Regions from separate parts of the Phyllobacterium sp. LjRoot231 genome, predicted to be linked through region 1. Evidence: predicted binding sites of a transcription regulator. Region 1 holds the regulator's gene; the other holds the start of a gene.
What was found. The regulator LexA, encoded in region 1, represses DNA repair genes until DNA is damaged. The targets are predictions, from matches to a motif close to TGTTCNNNNTGTGTTCNG.
Positions count from the first base shown of each region.

Region 1 (14,870 bases):
AGGCAGCAACAGTAAGCCGCATTGAAGTGCGTGGTAATACACGCGTGGATGCCCAGACGGTTCGCGACAATCTGGGTATTACGCCAGGCAAGCCTTTTTCCAATGCAGACATCGACGCGGCCACCAAGCGACTGTTCGGCACGGGTCTGTTCAGCGATGTGCGCATCAGTCAGTCGGGCGGTACGCTGATCGTCCAGGTCAATGAGCATCAGGTCGTCAACCAGGTCATTTTCCAGGGCAACAAGAAGATCAAGGATCCTGCCCTGCAAGGTGCCGTGCAGTTGAAGCCGCGCGCCGCTTTCGATCAGGCAACGCTCGATGCCGATGTTGAGGCTGTGCGTGCCGCCTACCGCAATGTCGGCCGCAGCGATGCGACGGTCACCGGACGCACGATGGATCTGGGCGAAGGGCGCGTCAACGTTGTCTTCGAGATCAACGAAGGCGACCGCACCAAGATCGCCAAGATCAATTTCGTCGGCAACCAGGCCTTCGGCAATCGCCGCCTGAGCGACGTCATCTCGACCAAGCGCTCCAATCCGCTTTCCTGGCTGACGCGCAATGACGTTTACAGTGAAGACCGGCTGCGCGCCGACGAAGAAGCGCTGCGCCGTTTCTATTACAATCGCGGTTATGCCGATTTCCGCGTCGTCTCCTCGACGGCTGACCTTGATCCGGCGACCAATGACTATACGATCACCATCACCGTCGAAGAAGGTGAGAAGTACACGTTCGGTGGCGTTCAGATCGAAAGTTCGGTTGAGGGTGTCGATACCTCGCAGCTGAACGGCATGGTCAAGACGCGGGAAGGCGACACCTACAACGCCAAGGAAGTCGAAGACTCGATCATCAAGGTTTCCGAAAAGGTGGCCGGTCAGGGTTACGCCTTCGCCAAGGTGGAACCACGCGGCGACCGTAACTTCGAGAACCATACAATTTCCGTCACCTATGCGATCGATCAGGGCCCGCGTGCCTATGTCGAGCGCATTGAAATCCGCGGCAACGAAAAGACCCGTGATTTCGTCATCCGCCGTGAATTCGATGTCAGTGAAGGCGATGCGTTCAACCAGGTTTTGATCCAGCGCGCAAAGCGCCGGCTTGAAGCCCTTCAGTTTTTCCAGACGGTCAATATTTCGACAGCGCCGGGTTCCCAGCCGGATCAGGTTGTTCTCGTCGTTGACGTCGTCGAGAAGTCGACGGGTGAATTCTCAATCGGTGGCGGTTATACGACCGGCGGCGAAAATCCGGGACCAACAGTTGAAGCCTCGATCACCGAGCGCAACTTCCTCGGCCGTGGTCAGTATATCCGCGTTGCCGCGGGTGGCGGCCTCGACAATAACCGCTCCTATTCGCTGTCGTTTACCGAGCCATACTTCCTTGGACAGCGCATTGCGGCTGGCTTCGATATCTTCAAGCGTCAGTCCGGCGTGAGCAACAAATACGAGACCGACCTGACCGGCGGCACCATTCGTTTCGGCTTGCCGATCACGGATGATCTGACGGCTGGCGTTGCATACAATCTTACCCAGGAAAAATACACGATTGACAGCGAGGCGGAGTTTCCTGATGGGACCCCCGACCCGGCGGAAATTTCGCAAGCGTTCATCGATGCCGCAGAAGAAAGCCCGTGGATCAAGTCTTCGGTTAGCTGGTCGCTGACGTATAATACGATCGACGATACAAAGAACCCGCATGACGGTATCTATGCGAAGTTCAATCAGGAATATGCAGGTATCGGTGGTGATGCCAACTTCCTGAAGACGACGTTCAAAGGTCAGTATTACAAGACACTTTCTGACGAATTGGACATTGTTGGTCTTGTTGGCGTCGGCGCCGGTTATATCGCTGGCTTCGGCGACGAGGATTTGCGCGTCTTCGATCTGTTCAAGAACAACTCGGAAATGATCCGCGGTTTCAAATACGCCGGCATTGGTCCGCGCGATCTGACCGTGGATGACAACGATGGCAGCTTCCTCGGTGGTAATACATACTTCAGCGGATCGCTCGAAACGCAGTTCCCGATGCCTGTTATTCCGGAAAGCATAGGCATTCGCGGTGCTCTATTCGCCGATGCAGCCACGCTCTATGGAAATGATCTTCCGCAAGCTGCTGGTACAACCGGTATGGAATGGCGCGCATCGGTTGGTGCCAGCATCATGTGGGCGTCGCCATTTGGTCCATTGCGTTTCGATTATGCTGTGCCGGTTAAGAAGGTTGAAGGCGATCAGGTCCAGAATTTCAACTTCGGCATGTCGAGCAAGTTCTGATAGATTGCTGACCTCCCGGGGGGAGCAAATTTCCCCGGGGGAGAAAGTTAGCCGATGGCCGATCCGATCTTTTATGAGCCACTGTTGAACGTGACTATTGGTCAGATCGCAGATCTGACCAATGGCGTTCTCGTGGACAGTTCTTTGGCAAATCGGTCAGTCAAACGATTGGCTTCGCTTTCGGACGCTGGACCGGATGCCTTGGTCTTCATCGAAAGCAAAAAGCACGCCCTTGATCTCGGTGGCTTGAAAGCTGCCGGTGTGCTGTGCACCGACGAAATCAAAGCAAGCGTTCCGAAGAACGTCGCTATCATCGTAACCCGGCATCCGCAGCAGGATTTTGCCGCTATTGGCCGCGCGCTCTATCCAAATGCTGTCAACGCGCATTTATGGAGCGGACAGACCGGTATCTCGATCCATGCGATTGTCCATGCGTCCGCGGAGGTCGAAAGTGACGTTACGATTGAGCCGGGCGCAATCATCGGCAGCAATGTTTCCATCGGTTCCGGCACAGTGATCGCCGCCAATGTCGTCATTGGCAATGGCTGCAAGATTGGCCGCGATTGCTATGTCGCGCCAAGCTGTTCGGTACAGTACGCATTTTTGGGTAATCGCGTCTTGCTGCATCCGGGTGTAAGAATTGGCCAGGATGGCTTTGGGTATGTACCTGGCAGGGCCGGTCTCGACAAGATGCCGCAACTCGGCCGCGTCATTATCCAGGACAATGTCGAAATCGGCGCCAATACAACGGTCGATCGCGGCGCGTTGGCTGACACGATCATCGGTGAAGGCACGAAAATCGATAATCTCGTGCAAATCGCCCACAATGTGCGTATAGGCCGGCATTGCGTTATTGCCGCGCAATGTGGCATTTCGGGCAGTGTAGTCCTTGGTGATATGACGATGCTCGGTGGAAGCGTCGGGATCAAGGATCATGTCAACATCGGATCACGCGTCGAGATCGCAGCGGCGAGCGGCGTGATGAACGATATACCGGACGGCGAGAGGTGGGCTGGTGCGCCCGCTCAGCCGTTCAAGCAATGGTTCCGTGAGATCGCGAGCGTGCGCGCGATGACCCGAACCAAGAAGGAGAGCAGTTCAGATGAGTGACAATGTGAAAACGGAGAGCCTCGGAGTTGCGGACATCCAGAAACTTCTGGCGAATCTGCCACATCGTTATCCATTTCTGCTGATCGATCGCATCGTCGATATCGACCGTGACGTATCGGCCACCGGCATCAAGAATGTCAGCATCAACGAACCGCATTTCGCCGGTCATTTTCCCGAACTACCGATCATGCCGGGTGTCCTGATCATCGAGGCCATGGCACAGACGGCCGGAGCGATCGTGCTGTTCCACAATGGCAGTGGCAAACCCGGCAAGGTTTTCTTCATGACCATCGATAACGCCAAATTCAGGAAGCCTGTCGTTCCTGGTGACCAGCTGAAGCTGCGCGTAACGAAGCTGAAGCAGCGCGGCAGCATTCACAAATATGCGTGTATCGCGGAAGTCGACGGTGTGAAGGTTGCCGAAGCCGAGGTTGCCGCCATGGTCGGCTTTCCTGATGAAGACGAGACTGGAGTCTGAACCTTTTTATGTCTCGCATTCATCAGACGTCTATTATCGAGCAGGGCGCAAAAATCGGAGACAGGGTATCTGTCGGGCCATTTTGCCATATCGGATCTGAAGCGGTTATTGGCGATGACGTCGAACTCATCAGTCACGTCGTCATTATGGGGCCGACGACGGTTGGTAGCGGCTCCAAGGTCTATCCTAATGCTGTTCTTGGCGGTGATCCGCAGAACACCAAGCACAAGGGCGGCTATACGACCCTCGTCATAGGCAAGAACTGCGTGATCCGCGAAGGCGTGACTATGCATCGCGGCACGGATGGCAGTCGTGGCATTACGACGATCGGGGACAACTGCATGTTCCTTGCCTATGCGCATGTCGCCCACGACTGTGTGATTGGCGACAACGTCACCTTCTCCAACAATGTGATGATCGGCGGACACGTCACCATCGGCAACAATGTCATTATCGGCGGTGGTGCGGGCATCCATCAGTTCGTGCGGGTGGGTCATCACGCCTTTATCGGCGGTCTCGCTGCCCTGGCGAGCGATCTCGTGCCTTACGGCATGGCTATCGGTAACCATGCTTATCTCGGCGGGTTGAATATCATCGGGATGAAGCGCTCTGGCATGGCGCGTCCGGAAATCCATAATCTGCGGCATGCGGTCCGCATGCTGTTCGATCGTACCAAATCGATCAAGAGCCGCGCGGATGATGTGCGCATCGCATTTCCGGATTCGCCCGCTGTGGCCGATCTGGTCGATTTCATCACCACTGATACCAAGCGCGCCTACTGCACGCCGCCACTCGATTCCGCAATCGAGATCAGTGACAGTGACGACAACAGCTAAAACATCGCCAGCCACTGCCATACACCCGCCCATTGCGGGACGGACGGCCATTGTCGCCGGCAATGGTCTGCTTCCTGTCGCTGTCGCCGAGAGCCTGCGGAAGCTCGGCGGCAATCCATTGATCGTTGCAATCAAGGGCGAGGCGGAACCCGAGCTTTACGAGGGTGAGCACGCCGAGATTTCGATTGTCGAGCTTGGCGGTCTGGTCAAAATCCTCAAGGCCGAGGGCATTTCAAACGTGGTGCTCGCGGGTGGTATCCGTCACAGGCCGGAATTCCGCGCAGCATTGAGACCCGGAAACGGCAATCTCGTTGCGCTCTATCGTTTCCTGAGGGCGTTCCGGCTGGGCGATGACGGTCTATTGCGAGCCGTAATCGCGACGATCGAATCCTATGGTTTTCGCGTTCTGGGCGCTCATGAGATCGTACCTGATATCCTGGCGCCGGCTCCGAGCACGATAACGCGCAAGCGGGCCGATCAGGAGAGCATCGCCAACATGCATGCCGCACGTCAGGCTGCAATCATGATTGGATCGCTTGATATCGGCCAAGCGGCTATCGCCATTGGCAGGCGTGTCGTGGCGCTTGAAGGTGTCGAAGGTACTGATGCGATGCTGCAGCGCGTGGCGGAACTGCGGCAGGCCAAGCGTATCAATCGCAAGGGTGGTGTTTTGGTCAAATGCGCCAAGCCGCAACAGGAAGTACGGGCGGATCTGCCGGCCATTGGTGTCAGCACCGTCGAGAACGCTGTCAAGGCGGGGCTCAAGGGCATTGCTATCGAGGCACGTCGTACGTTGATTTTGGGTTATGCGGAAACCGTTACCGCCGCCGACAAAGCGGGACTATTCATCGAGACCTTCGAACAGGAACCCTCCTGATGACTGCCGCGACAAGACCCTTGCGCCTTGCCATCGTCACCGGCGAAGAGTCCGGCGATCTGCTCGGCGCCGATTTGGTTCAAGCGCTGCGCCGGCAATATGCAGGCGAGGTGACACTGATCGGTGTCGGCGGCGAGCATCTCGCTGCACTTGGGCTCAACAGCCTGTTCGACCAGCATGAGATCGCGCTCGTCGGCCTCAGCGCCATCGTTCGGAAGCTGCCGCAACTCATCCGGCGTATATCGCAACTCGCGACGGCAATTGTTGCGGCGAAACCCGATTGTCTCGTGATCATCGACAGCCCTGATTTTACCCATCGCGTTGCGCGCAAGGTGAGGGCGGCTGATCCCTCGATCCCGATCATCAATTACATCAGCCCTTCCGTCTGGGCGTGGCGGCCGGAACGTGCCAAGGCGATGCGCGCCTATGTCGACCATGTGCTGGCGGTCCTGCCGTTTGAGGTGCAGGCGCTGAAGGATCTGGATGGCCCGCCCGCGACCTATGTCGGGCACAGGCTGGTATCGCATGCGCCGCTACTTGAGGCAGCGAAGCGAAATCGCGCGCGCGATGCCGGCCTGGGTGATCGCGCAGAGAAGAACCTTGTCGTCTTGCCGGGTTCTCGCCGCTCCGAAATCACCAGTCTCGCCGAACCATTTGGCGAGACCGTCGATCTTTTGGCAAGCCGCGGCAATCGCATCCACGTAATTCTGCCAACCCTGCCGAGGGTCGAGCCACTCGTCCGGCGATTGACTGCAGGCTGGAAAGTACAACCTCATATCGTGGTTGGTGAAGCGGAACGATTAAAAGCATTTGCCGAGGCGGACGCTGCGCTCGCGGCGTCCGGAACGGTGTCGCTGGAACTGGCGCTCGCTCGTGTTCCCACGGTTCTATCCTACAAGCCGGACTGGCTGGCGCGGACATTTCTTGCTCCGCGCATTACGATCTGGAGCGCGGCTCTTCCCAACATCATTGCGGACGAGCCGGTTGTGCCGGAGTACTTCAACATCTTCGTGCGGGCAGGATCGCTTGCGCGCCAGATCGAGCAACTAGTCGTTCCGGGACTTCGGCGCAGCGCACAGCTGGAAAGTTTTGACAAGATTTCCCGATTGATGCAGACAGACCGGCCGGCCGGCGAGATTGCCGCAGAAAAAGTGCTGGAACTTGCCAAACAGAAATGACGAATAAAAAAGGCGCCAGATGGGCGCCTTTTTCGTCATAGGATCAATGACTATTTGCGGTCTTCGACGCTCACATAATCGCGCGGCGTCGCACCTGTATAAAGCTGGCGTGGGCGGCCGATCTTCTGGTGCGGATCTTCGATCATCTCTTTCCACTGGGCGATCCAACCGACGGTGCGCGCGACGGCAAACAGCACGGTGAACATGGTGGTGGGGAAGCCGAGCGCCTTCAATGTGATGCCGGAATAGAAATCGACGTTCGGGTAAAGCTTCTTTTCGATGAAATATTCATCGGTTAGCGCGATACGTTCGAGTTCCATCGCAACGTCGAGCAGCGGATCATCCTTGATGCCGAGTTCGGCGAGAACTTCACGTGTTGTCTGCTGCATGATTTTGGCGCGCGGATCGTAGTTCTTGTAGACGCGATGACCAAAGCCCATCAGGCGGAACGGATCGTTCTTGTCCTTGGCGCGATTGATATACTCGGGAATGCGATCGACAGTGCCGATTTCACCGAGCATCTGCAGCGCTGCTTCATTGGCACCGCCGTGAGCAGGACCCCAGAGGCAGGCAATGCCAGCGGCGATACAAGCGAATGGATTAGCGCCCGACGAACCGGCAAGACGAACTGTTGACGTGGACGCGTTCTGCTCGTGATCCGCGTGCAGGATGAATATGCGATCCATGGCGCGTGCAAGAACCGGATTTGGCACGTACTCCTCACATGGAACAGCAAAGCACATGTGCAGGAAGTTCGTTGCGAAATCGAGGTTGTTCTTCGGATAAACGAAGGGCTGGCCAATATGGTATTTGTATGCCATCGCGGCGAGGGTCGGAATTTTCGCGATCATGCGGATCGAAGCGACCATGCGCTGATGCGGATCGGAAATGTCTGTCGAGTCGTGATAGAACGCCGACAAGGCGCCGACACAGCCGACCATGACGGCCATCGGGTGCGCATCGCGGCGGAAACCGCTGAAAAAGCGCGACATTTGTTCGTGCACCATGGTGTGGCGCGTTACGCGGAAGTCAAAGTCCGCCTTCTGGCTCTTTGTCGGCAATTCGCCGTAGAGCAAAAGATAGCAAGCTTCGAGAAAATCGCCGTGTTCGGCCAGTTGTTCGATCGGGTAACCGCGATGCAGCAAGATCCCCTCATCGCCGTCGATGTAGGTAATCTGCGACTCGCAGGATGCTGTGGAAGTGAATCCGGGATCATAGGTGAAGGCACCGGTATTCTTGTATAATGTCCCAATGTCCACGACATCCGGCCCAATGGTCCCCTTTTTAATGGGTAACGAGAATTCGTGACCATTCAGGTCGATGTTGACGCTGTTTTCAGACATTGCCGTTCCTTTCTTGCTTTAACTTGCGCTGATCCAGCGCAAAAGCACCTACCTCGCTCGAGGCCATAATCTTTATCTTGTCAGGCACGACACCGTACTCGAACGGTACGATGTTGCAATGCAAAAATTCGCTCAAATTTGCGTGCTATTGCCCTTTTACCTGATCCTCTATGCGGCCCAGGGATTCTTCTCTTCCCAATACCGCCAATACATCGAAAACACCCGGAGACGTTGCTCTTCCGGTCAAAGCAGCACGCAAAGGTTGCGCAATTTTCCCGAGCTTCAGACCCGCTTTTTCGGCGTGAACCCGCACCGCAGCATCAAGCGTTTCAGCGCGCCAATCAGTAACCGCTGATAGTTCCGGAAGTACGCCCGAAAGAATGCTCCGGCCTTCCTCGTTGAGCAAGCCGGAAGCTTTTTCATCCAGCTGGAGCGGCCGCTGTTCAAAGAGATATTTTGCGCTGTCGGCGAGTTCGACAAGTGTCTTTGCGCGCTCCTTCAAACCCGGCATCGCTGCAAGCAACTGCTTTTTCGTCTGGTCGTTCAGCCGCGACAGAATCTCCGTACCACCTTCAATTTCCGGCAGAATATCGATCATGGCCTTGACCAAATCAGCATCGTCGGAAATTCGCATGTAATGCCCGTTGATCGCCTCGAGTTTCTGGAAATCGAAACGCGATGCACCTCGGTTGATATCCGAGATTTCAAACCACTGGATCATCTGCTCATCGGACATGATTTCGTCGTCGCCATGGCTCCAGCCGAGGCGAACCAGATAATTGCGGAGCGCTGCAGGCAGATAGCCCATGGCACGATAGGCCTCCACACCAAGCGCACCATGCCGCTTCGACAATTTAGCACCATCTGCGCCGTGAATGAGCGGTATGTGACCCATGACCGGTACATCCCAGCCCATCGCATTATAGATCACTGTCTGGCGCGCCGCATTGGTCAAATGATCGTCGCCACGGATAATATGGGTAACACCCATATCGTGATCGTCGACCACCACGGCGTGCATATAGGTCGGATTGCCGTCGGAGCGCAGAATGATGAAATCATCGAGATCCTTGTTGGGGAAACGGACATCGCCCTGAACCTGGTCGCGAACGAGTGTTTCACCTTCCTGCGGAGCCTTGATGCGGATGACCGGCTTGACACCTGCCGGTGCTTCCTTGGGATCACGATCTCGCCAGCGGCCATCGTAACGTGGTGGACGGCCTTCTGCGCGGGCTTTCTCGCGCATCTCTTCAAGCTCTGCCTGAGAGGCATAACAATAGTAGGCTTTGCCCTTGGCAACGAGCTCTTCCGCAACTTCGCGGTGGCGCGGCGCGCGCTCATATTGCGATACGGCATCGCCATCCCAATCGAGACCCAGCCACGTCAAACCGTCGAGAATGGCAGTGACGGCTGCTTCCGACGAGCGTTCGCGGTCAGAGTCCTCGATGCGCAGCAGCATCTTGCCGCCCGTATGCTTTGCATAAAGCCAGTTGAACAAAGCCGTACGGGCGCCGCCGATATGCAGATAACCGGTTGGGGAAGGTGCGAAACGGGTAACGACAGAAGATGACATAAGGTCTCCAGGAGGTGCCCGGCGTATTAGCCGAACGTCCAATCGAATTGATCTGGCGTTCATGTAGCATAGCACCGCTGCTGTGCAAGGGCATTGGCAGAACCGGAAAGCAAATGGAAGGTCCTGCCACCAGAACAAGAACCAGCGAACAGCTGTTTTTTCTCCGTCCCGACAGCGGCGGCCATGAAATTGCGACTCAAACGCAGGCTGGCAATTTAGTCATCGGGAAGGAAAGCTGGCCTGCCAGGTTACAGGGACTTGGCAATTCTGCACGAGCTCAACTTCAATCAGCACTGCTCGCAATCCCTACGGCATTCAACTGCGAAATCGATCGCGGCACGCTGTTTCTGTTCTTACCTGTCTTCTCTGGAATCGGCGCGATTTTCTATTTCAATGCGGCTGTTGAACCGAGGCTCGGCGCCGTCCTTTCGGGGCTGACACTTCTCATCGGCTGCCATGCCTTGGCCCACGCGCGACCCATGATCCGGCTTGTTCTTTTACTCGCAACCGCACTTGTGGCGGGCATGCTTTTCGGCAAAGTCGAAACGATGCGGGCCGGGACCCGAATGCTCGGATCGGAAGTCACGACGCGGATGACTGGTCGTGTCACGGCCATGTCGAGAGATGCCAAGGGTGGATGGCGTCTCACCATGGATGTGATCTCGACGGCACGCCCGGCGCTGCAATACGGACCGGATCGTATCACCGTTTCAGCCAGATCAGTTCCTCGCGACCTGAGGGTTGGCGACGGTCTCGCCGGCCTCGTCCATCTGCGGCCGCAATCAGGCCCAGTGCGTCCGGGCAATTACGATTTCGCCTTCTACAACTACTACCGGGGCGTCGGCGCCAGCGGATTTTTGCTGGGAAAGCTTGAAACAGTGCCTGTGGCTTTGGACACAGGGCCAGTTGCGACGACATTGATGGCGATCGCAAATATCAGGCAACAACTCACCCAGCGCATCCTGCGCAACATTAGAGGCGAACCGGGTGACATCGCTGCGTCGCTGATCACAGGGCAGCGCGATGGCATCAGCGATGACACCAACAACGCTTTTCGCTTGAGTGGACTTTCGCATATCCTGTCGATCTCCGGTTTTCACATGGCACTGGTAGCCGCAACGATCATCGGTTCGCTACGCGCGATCATGGCGTTCTTTCCCGGATTTTCGGCGCGGTTTCCGGTGAAGAAATTCTCGGCGGTGATCGCCCTCATGGGTTCCGCATTCTATTTGTTGCTTTCAGGCTCCGATGTTGCTGCCCAGCGCAGTTTTGTAACGCTCGCGGTCATGCTTTTAGCCATGACCGTCGACCGGGCGGCGATATCGATGCGCAACCTCGCCATTGCAGCGTTGATTACCATTGCCATCTCGCCGCACGAAATTCTCGGACCGAGCTTTCAGATGTCGTACTCGGCAACCGCCGCTTTGATCGCATTTTATAGCTGGTGGTCGCATCGGCAGGGCAGGCGCGCCTTCCGGAGAGGTGTGTCCAATCATTTGCTTCTGGCTCTACCGCTGAAGGCCATCAACCATATCGGTGCGATTGCCATGACATCAGTGGTTGCCGGGACCGCAAGCTCAATATTTGCGGCCTATCATTTCAACAATACCGCGCCCTTCGGGCTTGTCGGCAATGCTCTCGCGCTTCCGGTCATTTCAGTGTTTGTCATGCCGTTTGCAGTGCTCGGTTTGCTGGCCATGCCATTCGATCTGGATTGGCTACCCTTTACGGTCATGGGACAGGGGATCGAGATCGTCATCGCTATTGCAAAAATGGTCGCTTCGCGCTCTCCAAGCGGCAATCTTGGCCTGATGCCACAGGGCACGTTGGTCCTTATGAGCGTTGGTCTTATCTTGCTCCTGTTTCTTTCAACGCGTCTGCGCCTCTGTAGTATACCCGTCCTCGCAACCGCAGCGTTGTTCATGCTCCGAGCGCAAGAGCCCGGCATTATCGTTTCGGAGGATGGAAAACTGGTCGCATTGCGCACGGGTGACAGAGATCTCGCAATCAATCGCACGGCCGGCAGTGCATTCAGTTTAAACAATTGGCAGCAGGGCTATGGGATAAACGAGGTGGTAAAGCCGCTGAAGGCTGGTGCGCTTTCCAAAGAAACGCAGTTTGAATGTGTTGAAAAACTTTGTACCGCACGAGAGCCGGGCGGATTGATAATCGCCTATACGGACGATCGCAAGCAGACCGTATTGGCTTGTGGGGAAGGGGACATTGTCATCCTGGCCTTTGCCGGCGCACCGACAATCTGCGGGGACAAGAACACACTGGTGCTCACCAAGCGTGATTTGGCATTGCATGGAACTGCGGAAATAACTTTAAAACCGCCCGAACCGCTACCCCCGACAATCGCCAGGAATAAATCACCAGAAGTGGTCCTTGCCGAAGCAAACGATTCCCGCCTTCGACGACTCCGGTCTGCCAGCATCAACTACGCCGTTGGGCCGCCGGACCGGCCTTGGAACACCTATCGGACCTACTCCCGCGCCGCCCGCAATATCGAGGACTACAAATCCCGTAAACGTGTGAACGCTGATAGCGATGAGGCGGCAGCCTGTGAAAAATCGGCTGACTGCTAGTATCGTCGTATAAGACCGACCAGCTTTCCCTGCACCTGAACGCGATCCGGACCAAAAATGCGTGTCTCGTAGGCCGGGTTCGCCGCTTCGAGGGCAATCGATGCTCCTTTACGACGAAAGCGCTTGAGCGTTGCCTCCTCATCATCAACCAGCGCAACAACGATCTCGCCGGGATTAGCGGTATCGCCGCGCTTGATCACGACGGTATCGCCATCGAAAATCCCGGCCTCGATCATCGAATCGCCTTTGACTTCGAGCGCGTAGTGTTCGCCGCTACCAATCATGTCCGGGGGCAGGCCGATCATGTGGGTCTGGTTCTGAATTGCGGAAATTGGCACACCAGCGGCGATGCGGCCCATGACCGGGATATTGATCACGGTTGAACCATTCGAGTCGTCGGATTGGCGTGTTTGTCGCGGCGGAGCGACATTCCGGCCAAGACTTCCTTCAATGACACTCGGAGAGAATTTTCGTTGGGCGTTGAGGCCGGGAGCGATCGAGTCGGGCAGGCGCAGAACTTCCAGCGCTCGTGCACGGTTTGCAAGCCGGCGAATGAAGCCGCGCTCTTCGAGCGCAGTGATCAGCCGGTGGATGCCGGATTTCGATGCAAGATCCAATGCATCCTTCATCTCGTCGAATGAAGGCGGTATGCCCGTTTCCTTCAGACGCTCGTGGATGAAGAGCAGGAGTTCATGTTGTTTACGCGTGAGCATCGGCGATCCTTTGCGTGGAATCGGAAAAACAAAACCAGAACAAACACTATCTGTTCCAGTTGTGTTCTACAAGGATTAATATGTGGTGTATGCGAGCCGAGAAACGCACTTGACCGTTATTTAGCCGGAATAACCGGCGGGCCGCTGGATTGGCGCCATTGGAGCTTTATGAAAAGCCGGAATCGATCTTTGTCGCCGGTTTCATAGGCTCGCCCAAGATGAATTTCCTGACCGCGGAATTCGCAGGCGCTTACAAGACCGATATATTGGGTGTGCGTCCGGAACACTTGGAAATCAAGGACAAGGACGGTCTGTGGAAGGGCAAACTTCTGTTAGCGGAAAACCTTGGATCTGAGAGCTTCCTCTATATCGATATCGGTGCAAAGGAACCCTTGGTCGTGCGGCAGGATGGCTCGGCCCATCAACAACCTGGGGAACTGCTTTGCGTTACGCCCGTTAACAACAACATCCACCGTTTTGACCAATCGGGCCGCCCGGCGGCAAATTGACAAAATCTCCGCATCAAACATGAGACAAGGAAAGTCCAATGGCAATTCGCACGCTTATCTGGGGCGAGAACGTCCATGAACAGATCAATAAAACCGTTGCCGACATCTATCCGGAAGGCATGCACAACCAGATCGCCAAGCTTTTGAGGAGCGATACCAACCTCAGCATCAAAACCACCACTCTGCAGGAGTCGGAACACGGCCTGACGGACAAGGTGCTGGAGGAGACCGATGTGCTTGTCTGGTGGGGGCACCGCGCGCATGGCGATGTTGCCGACGAGATAGTCGAGCGCGTCGCCAAGCGGGTATGGGAAGGCATGGGACTGATCGTCCTGCATTCGGGGCACTTTTCGAAGATTTTCAAAAGATTGATGGGGTCACCCTGCGCTTTGAACTGGCGGGAGGCGGGTGAGCGGGAACGCCTCTGGGTCGTCAATCCCGGCCATCCCATCGCTAAGGGTTTGCCCGCATTTTTCGAGCTGGAAAATGAGGAAATGTACGGCGAACCGTTCTCGGTACCCGAACCGCTGGAGACTGTTTTCGTATCATGGTTCCAGGGCGGCGAGGTGTTTCGCTCAGGGCTTACCTATCGAAAAGGTGCTGGGAATGTTTTCTACTTCCGCCCGGGACATGAAACCTATCCGACTTATCATGACGAAACGGTGGGACTGGTGCTGCGCAATGCGGTGAACTGGGCGTATAATCCGCTGCGTTTTCCGGCTATCACGGAGGCGCCGAATGTGCCGGTTGAGAAAGCTTTGGAGCCGATCACGGCACGCGGCGGCAGTTTGCACGAGTCCGGCGAGGAAGGTTTTCGTTGATGCGTCTATTAATCCTGGGGACTGGCCATATGGCGAGCGCCCACGCCAGAAACTTTATCGATATTGAAGGTGTCACATTCGCCGGTGCGGTTGACGTCGACAAGGGCAGGGCGGAGGCGTTTCGAGATAAATACTCTTTCGAGCGGGCGTTTACGTCACTTGAAGATGCGCTCGCCTGGGGTGAGTTTGACGCTGTCGCCAATGTAACACCCGACAGCGCCCATCATTCCACAACAATGAAGTGTCTTGCCGCCGGCAAGCATGTCTTTTGCGAAAAGCCACTGGCGACGAACTTTCACGATGCCATGGAAATGGCCGAAACCGCCGAAAAGGCCAATCTGGTCGGCATGGTCAACCTGACTTATCGCAACGTAGCACAGTTGCAAACTGCCCGCCGGATGGTGACAAGCGGGCAGATTGGCAAGATCAGGCATGTCGAGGCGTCTTACCTGCAAAGCTGGCTGGTATCAAAAGTCTGGGGCGATTGGCGCACGGAAAGCCAATGGCTGTGGCGCTTGTCGAAACAGCACGGATCCAACGGAACCCTCGGCGATGTCGGCGTCCATATTCTCGATTTTGT
Region 1 is NZ_CAXUQT020000001.1:3,098,669-3,113,538, forward strand. It holds gene bamA (outer membrane protein assembly factor BamA) at 1-2,264, shown strand, start outside; gene lpxD (UDP-3-O-(3-hydroxymyristoyl)glucosamine N-acyltransferase) at 2,319-3,374, shown strand; gene fabZ (3-hydroxyacyl-ACP dehydratase FabZ) at 3,367-3,852, shown strand; gene lpxA (acyl-ACP--UDP-N-acetylglucosamine O-acyltransferase) at 3,861-4,688, shown strand; gene ACSQ3H_RS15300 (LpxI family protein) at 4,672-5,565, shown strand; gene lpxB (lipid-A-disaccharide synthase) at 5,565-6,743, shown strand; gene gltA (citrate synthase) at 6,794-8,086, opposite strand; gene gltX (glutamate--tRNA ligase) at 8,232-9,659, opposite strand; gene ACSQ3H_RS15320 (ComEC/Rec2 family competence protein) at 9,773-12,247, shown strand; gene lexA (transcriptional repressor LexA) at 12,244-12,960, opposite strand; gene ACSQ3H_RS15330 (TOBE domain-containing protein) at 13,119-13,469, shown strand; gene ACSQ3H_RS15335 (ThuA domain-containing protein) at 13,508-14,290, shown strand; gene ACSQ3H_RS15340 (Gfo/Idh/MocA family protein) at 14,290-14,870, shown strand, end outside.

Region 2 (14,870 bases), 2.7 Mb from region 1:
CAACCTGTTCGTGGTCGATGCTGCGTTCCTGCCAACCTCAGCCGCCGTCAATCCGGCGCTGACCATTGCTGCGCAAGCGTTGCGTGTGGCGGATCATATCGCCGAGAAGGAGCTTGCATGATGAAAAAGCTGCAGGTTTCACGCGATGCGCAAACATTGCAGTCCCTTACCCTCCCCCAACGTGGGGAGGGTCGCTGCGTAGCAGCGGGGTGGGGGGGCTTGCGGTGTTCCCCCCACCCCGGACCTGCGGTCCGACCCTCCCCACGTTGGGGGAGGGTAAAGGGCGCTAAACCTTCAGTACGCCTTGCCGGTCGCTTCGTCTCAAGGGAGCTTGCCCAATGAAACCTGTTGCTCTCGTCACCGGCGCGCGCCGCGGTATCGGGCTTGGAATCGCCAAGGCGCTGGCCGCGAAAGGCTTCGACCTGGCAATCACCGATATTGTCGATGACGAGGCCAGCCAATCGGCGATAAAGGCGCTGCAAAAGCTGGGCGCAAACACGGTGTTTATCCAGTCGGATATTGCTGATCTGGCAAGCCATGGCGCGACAGTCGAGACCGTCATTAAAAAGTTCGGCCGCATCGATTGCCTCGTCAACAATGCCGGTATCGGCTCGAAAGTACGGGGAGATTTCCTCGATCTTGAGCCAGCTAACTATAACGCCATTTTCGACGTCAATCTGCGCGGTACAGTGTTTTTCACGCAGGCTGTCTTGAAGGCAATGCTGACCCAACAGGGGACGTCCGCACCACGCTCGATTATCAACATCACCTCGGTTTCCGCCAAGATGACCTCGCCGGAGCGACTCGACTACTGCATGACAAAAGCGGCATTGGCCGCCTTTACCCAAGGTCTGGCGCTGCGTCTGGCGGATCAGGGTATCAGCGTTTTCGATGTGCGCCCCGGTATCATTCGCTCCGACATGACAGCGGTTGCTGCAGCGAAATACGACAAACTTATCGGGGACGGTCTCGTGCCAATGAAGCGCTGGGGCGAACCGGATGATCTCGGCCGCATTGTTGCCGCGCTTGCCAGCGGCGATTTCAGTTTTGCCACCGGCTCCGTCATCAATGCCGACGGCGCCCTTTCGATAAGCAGGCTCTAGAATGACGACTTACGATTACATCATCACCGGTGCCGGTCCTGCGGGCTGCGTCCTTGCCAATCGCCTCAGCGAAGATCCGGCGGTTTCCGTGCTGCTGCTGGAAGCTGGTGGTGGCGACTGGAACCCGTTGTTCCACATGCCCGCGGGCTTTGCCAAGATGACCAAGGGCGTCGCCAGTTGGGGCTGGGAAACAGTGCCGCAGAAGCACATGAAGAACCGCGTCCTTCGCTATACGCAGGCCAAGGTTATCGGCGGCGGCTCGAGCATCAATGCGCAGCTTTATACGCGCGGCAATGCAACCGACTACGATCTGTGGGCGAAGGAAGATGGTTGCGCAGGCTGGAGCTATCGCGACGTGCTACCTTATTTCAAGCGCGCCGAAGACAATCAACGCTTTGCCGACGACTATCATTCCTATGGTGGACCGCTCGGCGTTTCCATGCCTGCCGCCACATTGCCGATCTGCGATGCCTATATCCGTGCCGGGCAGGAACTCGGCATCCCCTACAATCATGATTTCAACGGCAAGCAGCAGGCTGGTGTCGGTTTCTACCAGCTGACCCAGCGCGACCGCCGCCGATCGTCCGCGTCGATGGCCTATCTCGCGCCCATAAAAGATCGAAAAAACCTGACCGTCCGCACGGGCGCGCAAGTGTCGAAAATCGTCGTCGAAGGCAAACGCGCCATTGGCGTCGAGATCATCAACGGCAGTGCACGTGAGGTCGTCCACGCCAATCGTGAGGTTCTGGTGAGCTCCGGCGCAATAGGCTCACCCAAGCTTCTCCTGCAGTCGGGCATCGGCCCCGCCGATCATCTGAAAAGCGTCGGCGTGCCGGTGATGCATGATCTGCCGGGCGTCGGCGAGAACATGCAGGATCATCTCGATCTTTTCGTCATCTGCGAATGTACCGGCGATCACACCTATGATGGCGTTGCCAAGCTGCACAGGACACTGTGGGCCGGTCTGCAATATGTGCTGTTCCGCTCCGGGCCGGTGGCGTCGAGCCTGTTCGAAACCGGCGGCTTCTGGTACGCCGATGACAAAGCCCGCTCACCGGACATCCAGTTCCATCTTGGCCTCGGCTCCGGCATCGAAGCGGGCGTCGAACGGTTGAAAAATGCCGGCGTCACGCTGAACTCAGCCTATCTGCATCCGCGTTCGCGCGGCACGGTGCGCCTGCAATCGGGCGATCCGTTCGCAGCGCCGCTGATCGATCCGAACTACTGGAGCGATCCGTACGACCAAAAAATGTCGATCGAGGGTCTGAAGCTCGCACGCGAAATCATGCAGCAGGCGGCATTGAAACCCTTCATCATGGCGGAGCGTCTGCCCGGGCCAAAATACAATTCCGATGAGGAACTGTTCGACTATGGCTGCGCCAATGCCAAGACCGACCATCACCCCGTCGGTACGTGCAAGATGGGGACCGACTCCATGGCCGTCGTTGATCTCGAGCTGAAAGTTCGGGGGCTTGAAGGTCTACGTGTCTGCGACAGTTCGGTGATACCGCGCGTCCCGTCATGCAACACCAATGCACCAACGATCATGATGGGCGAAAAAGGCTCGGACATCATCCGTGAAATGACGCCGCTGCCGCCAGCGATCTTCTCCAATGAAATGAATGAAAAACGCCCGCGGGCACGAGCAGATATTCGCTGATGCGAGATACTTTTACGCGGGGGGCTCCGCTTACCCTCCCCCTTGTGGGGAGGGAGGCTGCGTAGCAGCAGGGAGGGGTTATTTTGCAATAGTTAATAGGGTGATGGCTGTGTTGTTTGAGCGTCAGAAAGGCCCCTCCCCGTCGCTTCGCTCTGCCCCTCCCCACAAGGGGGAGGGTAAAAGTGGCGCCACTTCCACTAATGCAGTCTGGTATCCAGAATTACGCCAGCCTCGCGCGCGGCGCTGATAAAGGCATGCCGCGCCTTATGCGCGGGCTTCCAGCCATCAAGCGCATCAAGACAGGCTTGCAAAGCCCGACGATAGCTCGGTCCTTTCTTGGTGGGCCAATAACTTCGCAGGCATTCGATCGCTTCCCAAACACTGGTGACTGCGCGTTGACCGGCAGCTCCAAGAGTGATCATAACCGGGATGGGAAAACGTTTGTCGTTCATCACTTCCTCCATAAATGTCGGATAGTTTGGCAGCAGTTTTGCGCTGCTCAGCCAACCACAGAAATGAGTCCGGTATGAGTCCGGTTCCATGACAATTTGAAGAAATATTTTTGACCATCCGCGCCGGAGTGGGGGCTACTGTCCCCGCGGACGCGCCAGCCAACCGTAGAGTGCACCGCCGCCAAGCATCAGGCAGGTGCCGAGAAAGACGGCGCGCATGCCGAAATGCCCGCCAACGAACCCGCCGGCAAGCGGCCCGATTACCTGCCCCACATATTGCGAGGAGGTGGCGTAGCCCAGAATGTTGCCGGCAATGCGGTCCGGAACATTATGGCGGATCACGCTGGTGATACAGGGCAGGAGCCCGCCGAGCGAAAGCCCCATCAGGAAACGCAAGACGATCAGTTGCCAGCCCTCCGTTACGAAGGCCTGCGGGATCAACAGGAGTGCCGATACGCCAAGCGCGGCAACGATGACGTTCCAATGGCCGATGCGGTCAGCAAGCTTGCCGAGACGCGATGCCGAAAGAATGCTGCCGAGCGCTGCCGCCGACATGACGATTCCTGCAACCATTGTGATATGAGCCGGATTGTCGACCAGTTGCGCCACATAGACCGTTATGATCGGTTCGATCGACATATTGGCGAGCATCAGCAGCATTCCCGCGAGCAGCATCACGATGACGGGCCGCTTGTCGGGAATCGTCGACCAGCCACCGCTTTGTTGGTCAGCCTTCGATTTCGCCGGGCGGCGTTCTTCCTTAATGAAAAAACTTGTTGCCAGAAAGGTGATGAAGATGACGCCCCCGGCCAGCCAGAAGGTCTGGCGGATGCCGATCAGAGGCGGCAACGCGCCACCGATCAGCGGACCAACAAGATTGCCTGCCATGATGCCCGAGGCGAGGGTGCCAAGCGCCCAACCGGTTCGTGCTTTCGGTGTCTGGGTAGCGACCAGGACTGTGGAGCCCGAGGCATAGCCGCCGAGCAGCCCGGTCAAAAGGCGCAGGAACACCAGCTGCCAGACATCCGTCGCCATGCCGATCAGTGACATTGCAACGGCCATGCCGAGACTGGCGCGGATGAGCATCAACTTGCGTCCATAGAGATCGGCGAGGCGTCCCCAGAGTGGTGCGACCAGCGCCGCGGTGAAAAACGTTGCACCATAGGCAACGCCTGACCATTGCACGATCGCCGCATGGTCCTTCACGCCAAGCTGTTCAACGTAAAGTGGCAGGAAAGGCAGGATCAGCGTCATCGCGACGATTGTGGTAAACGAGCCAAGCAGACAGACGACGAGGTTCTGCCGCCAATAGAGTGACTCACTCGAGGAGCCAGGTTCATCAATGTCGGTCATGCTGGGAATCAGATTTCCGCACCGGAAAATTTCCGATGGGCCTCTCATTGCAAGAGTGCGAATAGGCGTCCAGTTTTTCACCGGATTGCGGCAATAGCAACGTCTTGGAGGGGGAAGCGGCAACGAGCCGCAAGACTTGCCGACGCTCAGCCGGATCGAGCGCGGAAATCAAACAGAAAAGTTCGATTCCTGCGTAACTTTATCCGATTCTTACGCAACAAAGGTCGATTCTGGCGCAAGAATCTCGCCCCTCGGTTGAATTTTGGGTGCAGGCAGTTGAAGTCGGAATGCGGCACAAAAGTGGTGGCTTTTACTGCAATGACCGCAAGCGACTATGCGGTTCGTGGGAGCAAATCGTCCGGCTATTGCTGCGAGGGTTTCCCAATCGCGAAATTGCCGTGGGGCTGGGCATAGGAGAGAAGACGGTCAAGAACTATATGACGATCCTGATGCAGAAATTGCATGCTCGAAATCGGCTCGAAGTTCTTATTGCCGCCCAGAAGCTTGAGGTTGGCGGCCATGGGGAGCCAATGTCGCGCCATTAGAGCCCTTTACCATAAAATGCGCCCCGGCGTATTATCAGCGGCTGGAATCCTCCTGCCTTGCGGTAACGGTAGCGCCTTGCGAGAGCAGTTTGACTTCATCGGCGACAGTGCCGTTCAAGATCTTTTCGAACCTCACCAGTGCGCGCGCGACGTTGGCTCCATCCATGACCCGGTGATCGTAGTGAATGCGGACATTCACAGATCCGTCCTGGCCGATCAGACCGTAGTTGAGGAGTGTGGTCAAAGGCGTAAGCGGATTGAGTGACTCTGCCCCGAGGCCCGAATATACGGACAGCTGGAATGTGCCGAAGCGGTTTGCTCTTTGCCGACCGATGTTCAGTCCGAGCCACATTAGCAGCCGCCTGATTGGTGTCGGGACGCGAGCAATGCTCAACGCACGGCGAAACTCCTTCACCTCAAGGACCGGACGTGACCGCGCCGCGTGGATCAACGCCTCAAGTTCCGCAACAGATCGGTGCTCCGGGTCCTTGATGAGGCTCAAGAGTACGACCCGCTCGCCGTCATGCTCGCGCTCATGAGCAATTGAGGCAACGCTGAGAGGGTATTCGTAAAGTCGTGGCCAGGGAAACTTTACGTAGGCGCGCCGTAATTCAGGCGCCTCCTGAGCAAGAAGCGCATAGCCTTTCAAGAAGAGCACCGTCCAGGAGGGCTTGATATTTAGCGGCATTCTTGCCTGCAAGAGCGGGCCGAGATTCATGTGACGCTGCACCGTCACTCGCGGTATCCCGATCGAAAACCTCATCAGGTCGTTGACCAGGCGGCGGGAAGCTGAAAGCTTGAGGGCTCGGCCTCGCATCGTGTAACCTCTAGTAGAGATAAGGGATAATTCTCTTGGTTCTCTCCATATAAGCGCGGTACTGAGGGCCGAAATTTTCCAACATCATACGCTCTTCCTCATCTACTCGCAGGAAAAAAAGAACTGCGAAACCGGCTAAGCCAGCCAAACCCACAACCCAGTTCGACAGCAGCAAGGCTTGGCCCAATGCCATAAGCAGGAAAGAGGTGTACATGGGGTGGCGTATGATGGCGTAAGGCCCGGAGCTGACCAGTTGATGCTTTTCACGAATCTCCAACGTGATCGACCAATTCCGGCCCAGTTCTTTGTGGGATATGCGAAAAACCCAAAGTGCCAGACCGAAAATGACCGCTCCCAGAGTAACCGCCCACACATTAGCGGGATAATCGGCGGTTTGGGGAATACCGGTGGCGACATAAAACCCAGGCAATATCGCAAGACCAAAGAGGGCCGAGACAAGCCCGACTATATCGTAGAGCGAGCGGGCGTCGCTTACAACTTGCACGCGCTTGGCGCGGCGTTCGAAGGGGTAGCGGATGACATACCAAGCAACGATGCCGAGCACCCATACGATCTCGCCAACTGCAGCTATCGATATGCTCACGCTATGTCACCGGCGCCTTTTCTGCGATCTGCAATCATCATAAGCCGTGCTCAAGATGCACCACCGGCTTCGGTGCAGCGGCCTACCAAAATCTAACCTGCAGGCCCCGTGTACCCTACTGCATTCGGACCGCCGTTCATCTCTCGAAGCCTGGTTATGAATTGTTGGGGGCGCAGCCAGATGCCGGGCGTTTTATATCCCATGGAACGCGCTATCTCTCCCACGAAGGCATTGCAATTATAGACCGTCGCTTGCCATAGATGGGATCGGGCCTGCAGTTTGCGTATGAATGCAACGACTTGGTTGTATTCGGTTTCGCTCAGCGTAACGCGCCAGCTTGCCGACCTGTACTTGTCTTCGAGATCGCCGTCGCTCGCCCCGGTCTCGGCTGGCACCGGTATGTAGTGCCCCAGAACGTAGGGGATGGCACTATTCGAAGCCGGGTGGAGACCGGCTACTTCGCGATCGATCATCCTGCCGGCACTGTCCTGCCGCCCGAAGATTACATAGGTATGGCCGTAGCTGAGCGCATAACGGGAGCGGAACTCGATAAAATACCGCCCTTGCTGCTGTCGCGCTGCCGCTGTTTCCAAGGCACCGTTTCGTGTCTTGGAATTCGAAAGTGTCGCGACGACCACTGAGCCTTCATTGTCATAGGACACGACATTCGGCTTGATTGCCGCATCCGGCGCACATCCCGCTACCGCGAGGGCAAAGAGAAACACAACCGATAGACGACCACAGAAGAGCGCCATATCATTCCCGAACTCCGAAGAGCGAAGACATGCAGGTACCCATGTCCGCTACCAACAACTGGTGACCACCCGATTTTGTGAGCCGACTTAGTCCGGATCACATGCCGGTGGGGGAAGGATCACGCGACACTTCCCCCACCGGGATTGAAGGGCAGTTATTTGGTTATTACTGCAGGAGCAGGCTCAGGCGGGGGAGCTTTCCCTTTTCCGATTGACCCGCAGGCACTTAGACTAGCAACCGCCAGTACGGCAACTACAGCGATCAGAATACTTCTCATCTGATAATCCTTTCCTCAAAGGCGAGTAGGCCAACAACGGTATGCTACCATAAATAGTAGTGAACGCCAGTGACAGGTGGAGGAAACGCACAGATTGTGTCCGATTTACCACAATCAGGGTTAATGTGCCGATGGTCGCCGTGGTCAGCAATGTCCTGCATGCGAGGCAAGCAACGCGATACGCTCGGCAAAACCGAGATCATTAAATGATCAGTACTGGTGTCCCCAAAGGCGTGCGATCATAAAGATCTATGGCGTCCTCATTTGTCAGGCGGATGCACCCGTTCGACACTGCCTGGCCTATCAACCAGGGCTCGTTTGTGCCGTGCAGGCGGAACATGGTGTCGCGTCCGCCCTGGTAGAGATAAAGGGCGCGCGCTCCGAGCGGATTATTCGGTCCACCGGGGACACCGCCCGCATACTGCCATAGGCGCGGCTTGCGCTGTATCATACTTTCAGTGGGCGTCCATGAGGGCCACTCTTCTTTGCGCCCGACCGTCGCCCGGCCCTTCATGGTTAGTCCTTCTTCGCCGACAGCGATGCCATAACGGGTCGCCCATCCGTCTCCCTCGACTGCATAGAGGTAACGCTCATATGTGTTGACGACGAGGGTTCCAGGCGCCTCGCTTCCGGTATAATGCACACGCTGTCGCCTCAAACGAGGATCCATGTAGGGTTTGCCTGAGAAGGCACTGGAGATAGGCTCCCATGCCTGTCGTACTGTCGACGTGCATCCCGAAGCCATCAGCGTCACGCCGCCCAGCAGGAGTCCCCTGCGCGTAATCTTTACATTTTCCATTGCGACCCCTGCCCGGACACCGACCGACACGTATTAGGTTCACCCTAACATTCCAACACCTGCTGGCCAAGTCTCACACGTCGGGGGGTGATGGACTATGCACAACCGTAGAACAGCGACAACCAGGCGTTGTTCGGACGCTGGTCCTTCAGGACATGGGCTATATGCTCATCTGCTGGAATTGGTATCCTGGCATTTCTCAACAAGGCGCCGCTCCCCGGGCGCATGCTTCGTCCAAAGCGGCGGAGCCTGTTTGTACAATGCTCCGGATTTTACCTTTACCGGCTGAACAGCCAACCTGCGAAAAGTACCGCTGCAGTTATCACGACGAACAGCACCACGTAGGGCTGCATCGGGGTGAGATACGGCTCATACTCGGTTTTTGGCGGGTCTCTGTCGTCTGAATCCATTTATGATCATATGCAGGTTCATGGGAGAGAGGCCCGGCGGGGCTAGGGGGTAAATGGGGCACCGGGCCTCTGCTGGGGTCAATCAGCCATGCCAGTTTGCACAGATACGATAATCGCTTCAATTAACCGCTACTCGCTACTATTTCTTAGAAAAGAGTGTCCGAAAGCATTGGGCGCGAGCGCCATTACGTATCTTCTGATTGGATGTTTAGCAATTTCAGAAAAAATACGCGACGAGCGCTGCCACTATTACCCCGGCGATAAATACACCGAGATACCATCCGAGGGAGTTGTGAACTGCCCAGGCATCTTCATCGTCTTCGTCAAAGTCATCGACCATGGGAGTCATCCTTTCGGCGACCAAAGCGATGTGCTGAAAGTGATCAGCAATAGCAGAACGCTGCGGCGAACTGATGGTTTCATTTGGGCGGGTTCATGGCCGTAACAGGTCGCACTATTCGCGACAGCCGCGATCCACTCAAGGTTGATCTTCCCAACCAATTTCCACGATGTTACGTTCACTCTCTGTTCGCAGCTGATTCGCCAGGCTGCCTTTGGGGATCATATGAGCGCTGCCTATCTGGAAAAACTGAATGCCGAGCAGCGCATGGCAGTGGAATACGGCGTAGGGCAGGTGGCAGGCCCGCTTCTGGTAATCGCCGGTGCCGGTTCTGGCAAGACCAACACACTTGCCCATCGCGTCGCACATCTGATCGTGAATGGAGCTGATCCGCGCCGGATTTTGCTGATGACCTTTTCACGCCGGGCTGCCGCGGAGATGTCGCGTCGCGTCGAGCGTATTTGCGGTCAGGTACTTGGTGCGAAGTCAGGTGTCATGGTCGACGCTCTGGAATGGGCGGGTACGTTTCATGGTATTGGCGCACGTCTTTTGCGCGAATATGCCGACCAGATCGGCCTCAGCCCGGATTTTACCATTCACGACCGCGAGGATTCTGCCGATCTGATGAACATTGTCCGGCACGAGCTGGGCTTTTCCAAAAAAGAAAGCAGGTTTCCGACAAAGGGCACCTGTCTCGCTATCTATTCCCGCACCGTCAATTCGGAACGCCCACTCGAAGAAGTGCTCAAGGATTTCTTTCCCTGGTGCGCGACCTGGGATGCGCAACTGCGCCAGCTTTTCGCCGCCTATGTCGAAGCAAAGCAGATGCAGAACATTCTCGATTATGACGATCTGCTGCTTTACTGGGCCCAAACGGCAAGTGTTTCATCGCTCGCCGACGATATGGGCGGCCGGTTCGACCACGTATTGGTCGATGAATACCAGGACACCAACCGTCTGCAATCCTCGATTCTTCTTGCGCTGAAGCCGGGTGGCCGAGGCCTGACTGTGGTTGGAGATGACGCGCAATCGATCTATTCCTTTCGCGCGGCGACCGTACGCAACATCCTGGATTTCCCCAAGGCATTCAGCCCATCCGCCGACATTATAACGCTCGATCGAAATTATCGCTCGACGCAGACCATCCTTGCTGCTGCCAATGGTGTCATCGATCTGGCCGCGGAACGGTTCACCAAGAACCTTTGGACCGAACGGCAATCGGCTGAGCGTCCACAACTTGTCAGTGTTCGCGACGAGGCAGATCAGGCGCGCTACATCGTGGAACATGTGCTGGAAAACCGCGAAACCGGGATACTCTTGAAACAACAGGCAGTGCTTTTTCGCACGTCGCATCACAGCGGACCGCTCGAAGTTGAGTTGACGCGCCGCAACATACCCTTTGTCAAATTCGGGGGACTCAAGTTTCTCGACAGCGCCCACATAAAGGACATGCTTGCAGCACTACGCTTTGCGCAGAACCCGCGCGACCGCGTGGCCGGTTTCCGTTTACTGCAGCTCCTGCCCGGCGTCGGGCCCTCTTCGGCGCAACGTGTGCTGGATCAGATGGCCGAAAATGCCGATCCCATCGCAGCACTCACCGATATTCCGGCGCCGCCGCGTGCCGGCGAGGACTGGATGGGCTTTGTTCGAACGCTGCAGCAAATCCGTGCAGGGAAAGCTGGGTGGCCGGCCGAAATCGAGCAGGCGCGGCTCTGGTACGAACCGCATCTGGAACGCATCCATGAAGACGCGTCGACGCGGCAGGCTGATCTTTTGCAATTGCAGCAGATTGCAGCGGGTTATCCGTCGCGTGAGCGGTTTCTCACTGAATTGACGCTTGATCCGCCGGACGCAACCAGCGACCAATCCGGCGTGCCGCTGCTCGACGAGGATTACCTGATCCTCTCGACCATTCACTCGGCCAAAGGCCAGGAGTGGAAATCCGTCTATATGCTCAATGTTGTCGATGGCTGCATGCCTTCCGACCTCGGTGTCGGTTCGTCGGCGGAACTCGAAGAGGAACGGCGATTGCTCTACGTCGCCATGACCCGCGCAAAGGACAATCTCCACCTTGTTGTGCCGCAGCGCTTCTTTACCCATGGTCAGAATGCCCAGGGCGACCGGCATGTCTATGCTGCACGGACACGATTCATCCCCGCGACGCTGCTGCAATATTTCGAATGCGTTTCATGGCCCTTGGCGCGGTCCGCCGCTGCCGGACAATCCGAGCTTCCAAAGATGCGTGTGGACATTGGGGCGCGTATGCGAGGAATGTGGAAATAACGGTCGACAAGGCACCTGCATTGGCATCGAGCGAACGGTCCTCCCTTGACGTTATTCGACTGGCCTTGGCCGCTTTGCTCCTCGTCTGGCCAGAAGATTGGCGACGACGAGCAAAATGATCGAAAGCATCATCATCAGCGTTGCAGCGGCGGTGATTGCCGGGCTCAGCCTTTCGCGCAAACCGATGAACATTTCGAGCGGCATCGTCCGTTGATTGGCGCTGGCAAGGAACTGGGCGACGACGACCTCATCAAACGATGTGACGAAGGCAAAGGCTGCCCCGGACAGGACCCCGGGCAGGATCAAGGGTAGCATTACCCTGTAGAATGCCACGATAGGTTTCGCCCCGGCAATCGATGCCGCCCGCATGAGGTTGCGATCAAATCCCGTCAGGCTCGCCCCCACCGTTACCACCACAAAGGGACTAGCGAGTGCGGTGTGGGCGAGGATGATTCCGATATAAGTGCTAGCCAATCCAACACGTGCGTAGAAGAGATAGGAGCCGACAGCTGTGATGACCACCGGTACGATCAGGGGGGAGATCACCAGCGGCATGACGATGCGCCGCGCCGGGAATCTCTCGCTCGACAGCGCGATCGCGGTCAAAGTTCCGAGTGTTGTAGCAAGGGCGGTCGTGCCGAAGGCGATGATGAGGCTGTTGCCTATTGCCATCTGCCAGCGGTCCGTGCCGAGAACCACCTCGTACCAGCGGGTGGAAAGCCCTTCCAGCGGAAATACGAAGAAGGCTCCGCTATTGAACGAAAGCGGCACCGGAATGAGGATCGGCACCATCAGAAACGCAATGACGAGTGCGCCCCAGAGCCACAACAACGTAACCCGTATTCGTTCACCGATCGTGGGATAGGGAGACAACAGCATGATCACACCGGCTTCAAGCGATCGAGACCGAGCATGCGTGCGAACACCGCATAAAGTCCCATGGTGAAAACGAGGAGGATGAAACTGAGCGCCGCGGCCATTTCCCAATTCAGTTCGACATTGACGTAGTTGGCAATGAAGTTGCTGATCAACTGGTCGCCAGCACCGCCGACAAGGGCTGGTGTAATGTAGTAGCCTAGGCAAAGAATGAATGTCAGAAGGCAGCCTGCCATGATTCCCGGCACCACCTGCGGAAGATAGACACGCAAGAACGACGTCAACGGCCTGCCGCCGAGGGAATAGGCTGCCCGCATCTGCGATGGCTGTATGGTTCGCATGACGCTGTAGATCGGCAGCAGCGTGAACGGCAATTGAATATGCGTCATGGCGATGATGAGTCCAAGCCGACTGTACATCAGGTCGAGTCTGGTGCTGGTCACGCCGAGCCAGAGGAGAACATCATTGACCAAGCCGAATTTCTGCAAGAGCACCGTCCAGGCCGCGGTCCGCACCAGGATTGATGTCCAGAATGGCAGCAGCACGGCAACGATCAGTATGGCACCTACGGTTTTTGGCACACTGGAAATCAAGTAGGCCAACGGAAATCCGAGTATCAGCGTTGCAAGCGTAACTGTTGCCGCCACGAGGAAGGTACGTGCGAAAACGCGCAGGAATATAGCCTGCTCTGGCGGCACCCGTTCGATGCTGCCATCGGCATTCCAGCGAAGGTCGACCGCACTCAAGAGATAGAATGAGGTGAGGGCGTGTCTTCCTCTCTCTATCGTCGCCCATGTGCCAGGGCTGGTCCAGAACGGGACGGATTTGATGACGGATACGGTATCGGTGATACCTTCCTTGTCGAGCGCGCGGGCGGTCTTGAGGATCTGGCTGCGGGCGCCGGGTAATCGCGCATTGAGGCTCTTGGCAAATTCCGCAAGATTTCCCCTTTGCTGATTGGTTTTCAGATCGGCGGCGAGCGCTTCAAGGGTTCTGTCATCGGGAATGCCGCTACCGCTCCAGTTCTGCATCGCAGCGCTGGTGAGCGGCAAGGCGTTGGCGATTGTCGGATCGTAGACAGCCCTCGACAGGAGAATGGCGATAGGAATGCCGAAACTGAGAAGCAACAGGGCAAGGAGCGGCGTAGCAAGGACGAACGACCGCAGTCGTTCGCGTGCCTGGGATCGCCGGATCGCCGCCACAACCGATCTGGTGTCGGCCACGTTGGGGGCGGTTCCGATGAACTGCCCCTGATCCATGTTTGTGGGCTGGGCCGTAGACATGGACTATTGGGCCAGCCAGGCGTTGAAGCGCTTGACCAGATCCTCACCATAATCCCCCCAGAACTCCGTATCTGCGACGAGATATGACTTCATGTGGTCCGGCGCATTCGGGAGCTTGGGCAATGCATCCTGGGCCACGAACTCGGTGGCGTCCGCCCTTACCGGTCCGTAGGTGATGTAGCTTGCGAGCTTGGCGTTGTTCTCGGGCTTGCTGATATAGGCGAGATATTTATAGGCAAGCTCCGGGTTCTTCGCGCCTTTTGGAATGCTGATCATGTCATATTCGAGGATCTGGCCGTCCCAGACGATCTTGAACGGCTTGGAATCAGTGTCGATCGCGTTTTGGATGCGGCCGTTCCATGCGGTCGTCATGACCACTTCCTTTGAGGCAAGCAATTGCGCGGGTTGTGCGCCGGCATCCCACCAGACAATGTCGCTCTTGATCGTATCCAGCTTCTTGAACGCGCGGTCAACGCCTTCGGGCGTTGCCAAGACCTCGTAGACCCGGTTCGCCGGAACACCATCCGCCATCAGCGCCCATTCGAGATTTTGCGCGGGAAACTTTCGCATGGCGCGCTTGCCGGGAAACTTCTTGGTGTCGAAGATGTCAAGCACCGATGTTGGCGCGTCCTTCAGGACATTCGGATCATAGGCGAGAATGTCGCCATAGGCATCAAGTCCGACGCCGCATTTGAGCGCGGAGCCTTCAATGAATTTGGACTGATCGGCAATCTTCGAGTAATCAAGAGGTTCGAGAATACCGGCATCACAGCCTTGGAGAACCGTCGCAGTCTCGACGGTGACGAGATCGATCGGCACATTGCCCGTGTCGACCATGGCTTTGACCTTGCCGAGGTCACCAAGATATTCCTGCTCGACAATCTTGACGCCGGTTTCCTTGCTGAATGGTTCGAACCAGGCTTTGCGCTGCGCGTCCTGCCAGGCACCGCCGCTGGCCATGATCGAGAGTTCTTCGGCAATTGCCGATTGACCGAAGAGTGCGCAGGCGGCGACCGTCGCCAAGGCAACGGAATGGAAAGAATGACGTTTCATGAGTTCCTCTCTTGTTCTTAGTTGAATTCTTGGTCCTAATGCTGTGCCGGAAATGCGCGGCAATCCCTGTGCGACCAGCCAAGCCCAATTCGTTGGCCCTCTGTCGTTATGGTTTCGGGACCAACCTTCACGCTCAGCAACTGGCCGTTGTCGAGCCGTGCCAGGAGCCGCAGATGATCGCCGAGATAGATTCTTCCTTCGACGGTCGCCTCGAAATCATTTTCTTCATTGGAAGCGACAGTGATCCGAATACGTTCCG
Region 2 is NZ_CAXUQT020000001.1:404,868-419,737, reverse strand. It holds gene ACSQ3H_RS02000 (GMC oxidoreductase) at 1-121, shown strand, start outside; gene ACSQ3H_RS01995 (3-ketoacyl-ACP reductase) at 339-1,103, shown strand; gene ACSQ3H_RS01990 (GMC family oxidoreductase) at 1,105-2,763, shown strand; gene ACSQ3H_RS01985 (DUF982 domain-containing protein) at 2,961-3,215, opposite strand; gene ACSQ3H_RS01980 (MFS transporter) at 3,351-4,568, opposite strand; gene ACSQ3H_RS01975 (helix-turn-helix domain-containing protein) at 4,856-5,113, shown strand; gene ACSQ3H_RS01970 (hypothetical protein) at 5,148-5,930, opposite strand; gene ACSQ3H_RS01965 (protein-S-isoprenylcysteine O-methyltransferase) at 5,941-6,528, opposite strand; gene ACSQ3H_RS01960 (hypothetical protein) at 6,627-7,289, opposite strand; gene ACSQ3H_RS01955 (ABC transporter) at 7,445-7,567, opposite strand; gene ACSQ3H_RS01950 (L,D-transpeptidase) at 7,770-8,366, opposite strand; gene ACSQ3H_RS01945 (hypothetical protein) at 8,994-9,116, opposite strand; gene ACSQ3H_RS01940 (ATP-dependent helicase) at 9,342-11,399, shown strand; gene ACSQ3H_RS01935 (ABC transporter permease) at 11,451-12,278, opposite strand; gene ACSQ3H_RS01930 (ABC transporter permease) at 12,281-13,558, opposite strand; gene ACSQ3H_RS01925 (ABC transporter substrate-binding protein) at 13,562-14,611, opposite strand; gene ACSQ3H_RS01920 (ABC transporter ATP-binding protein) at 14,647-14,870, opposite strand, start outside.
Region 2: the regulator LexA is predicted to act here: its motif matches at 9,292-9,309, upstream of ACSQ3H_RS01940 (ATP-dependent helicase).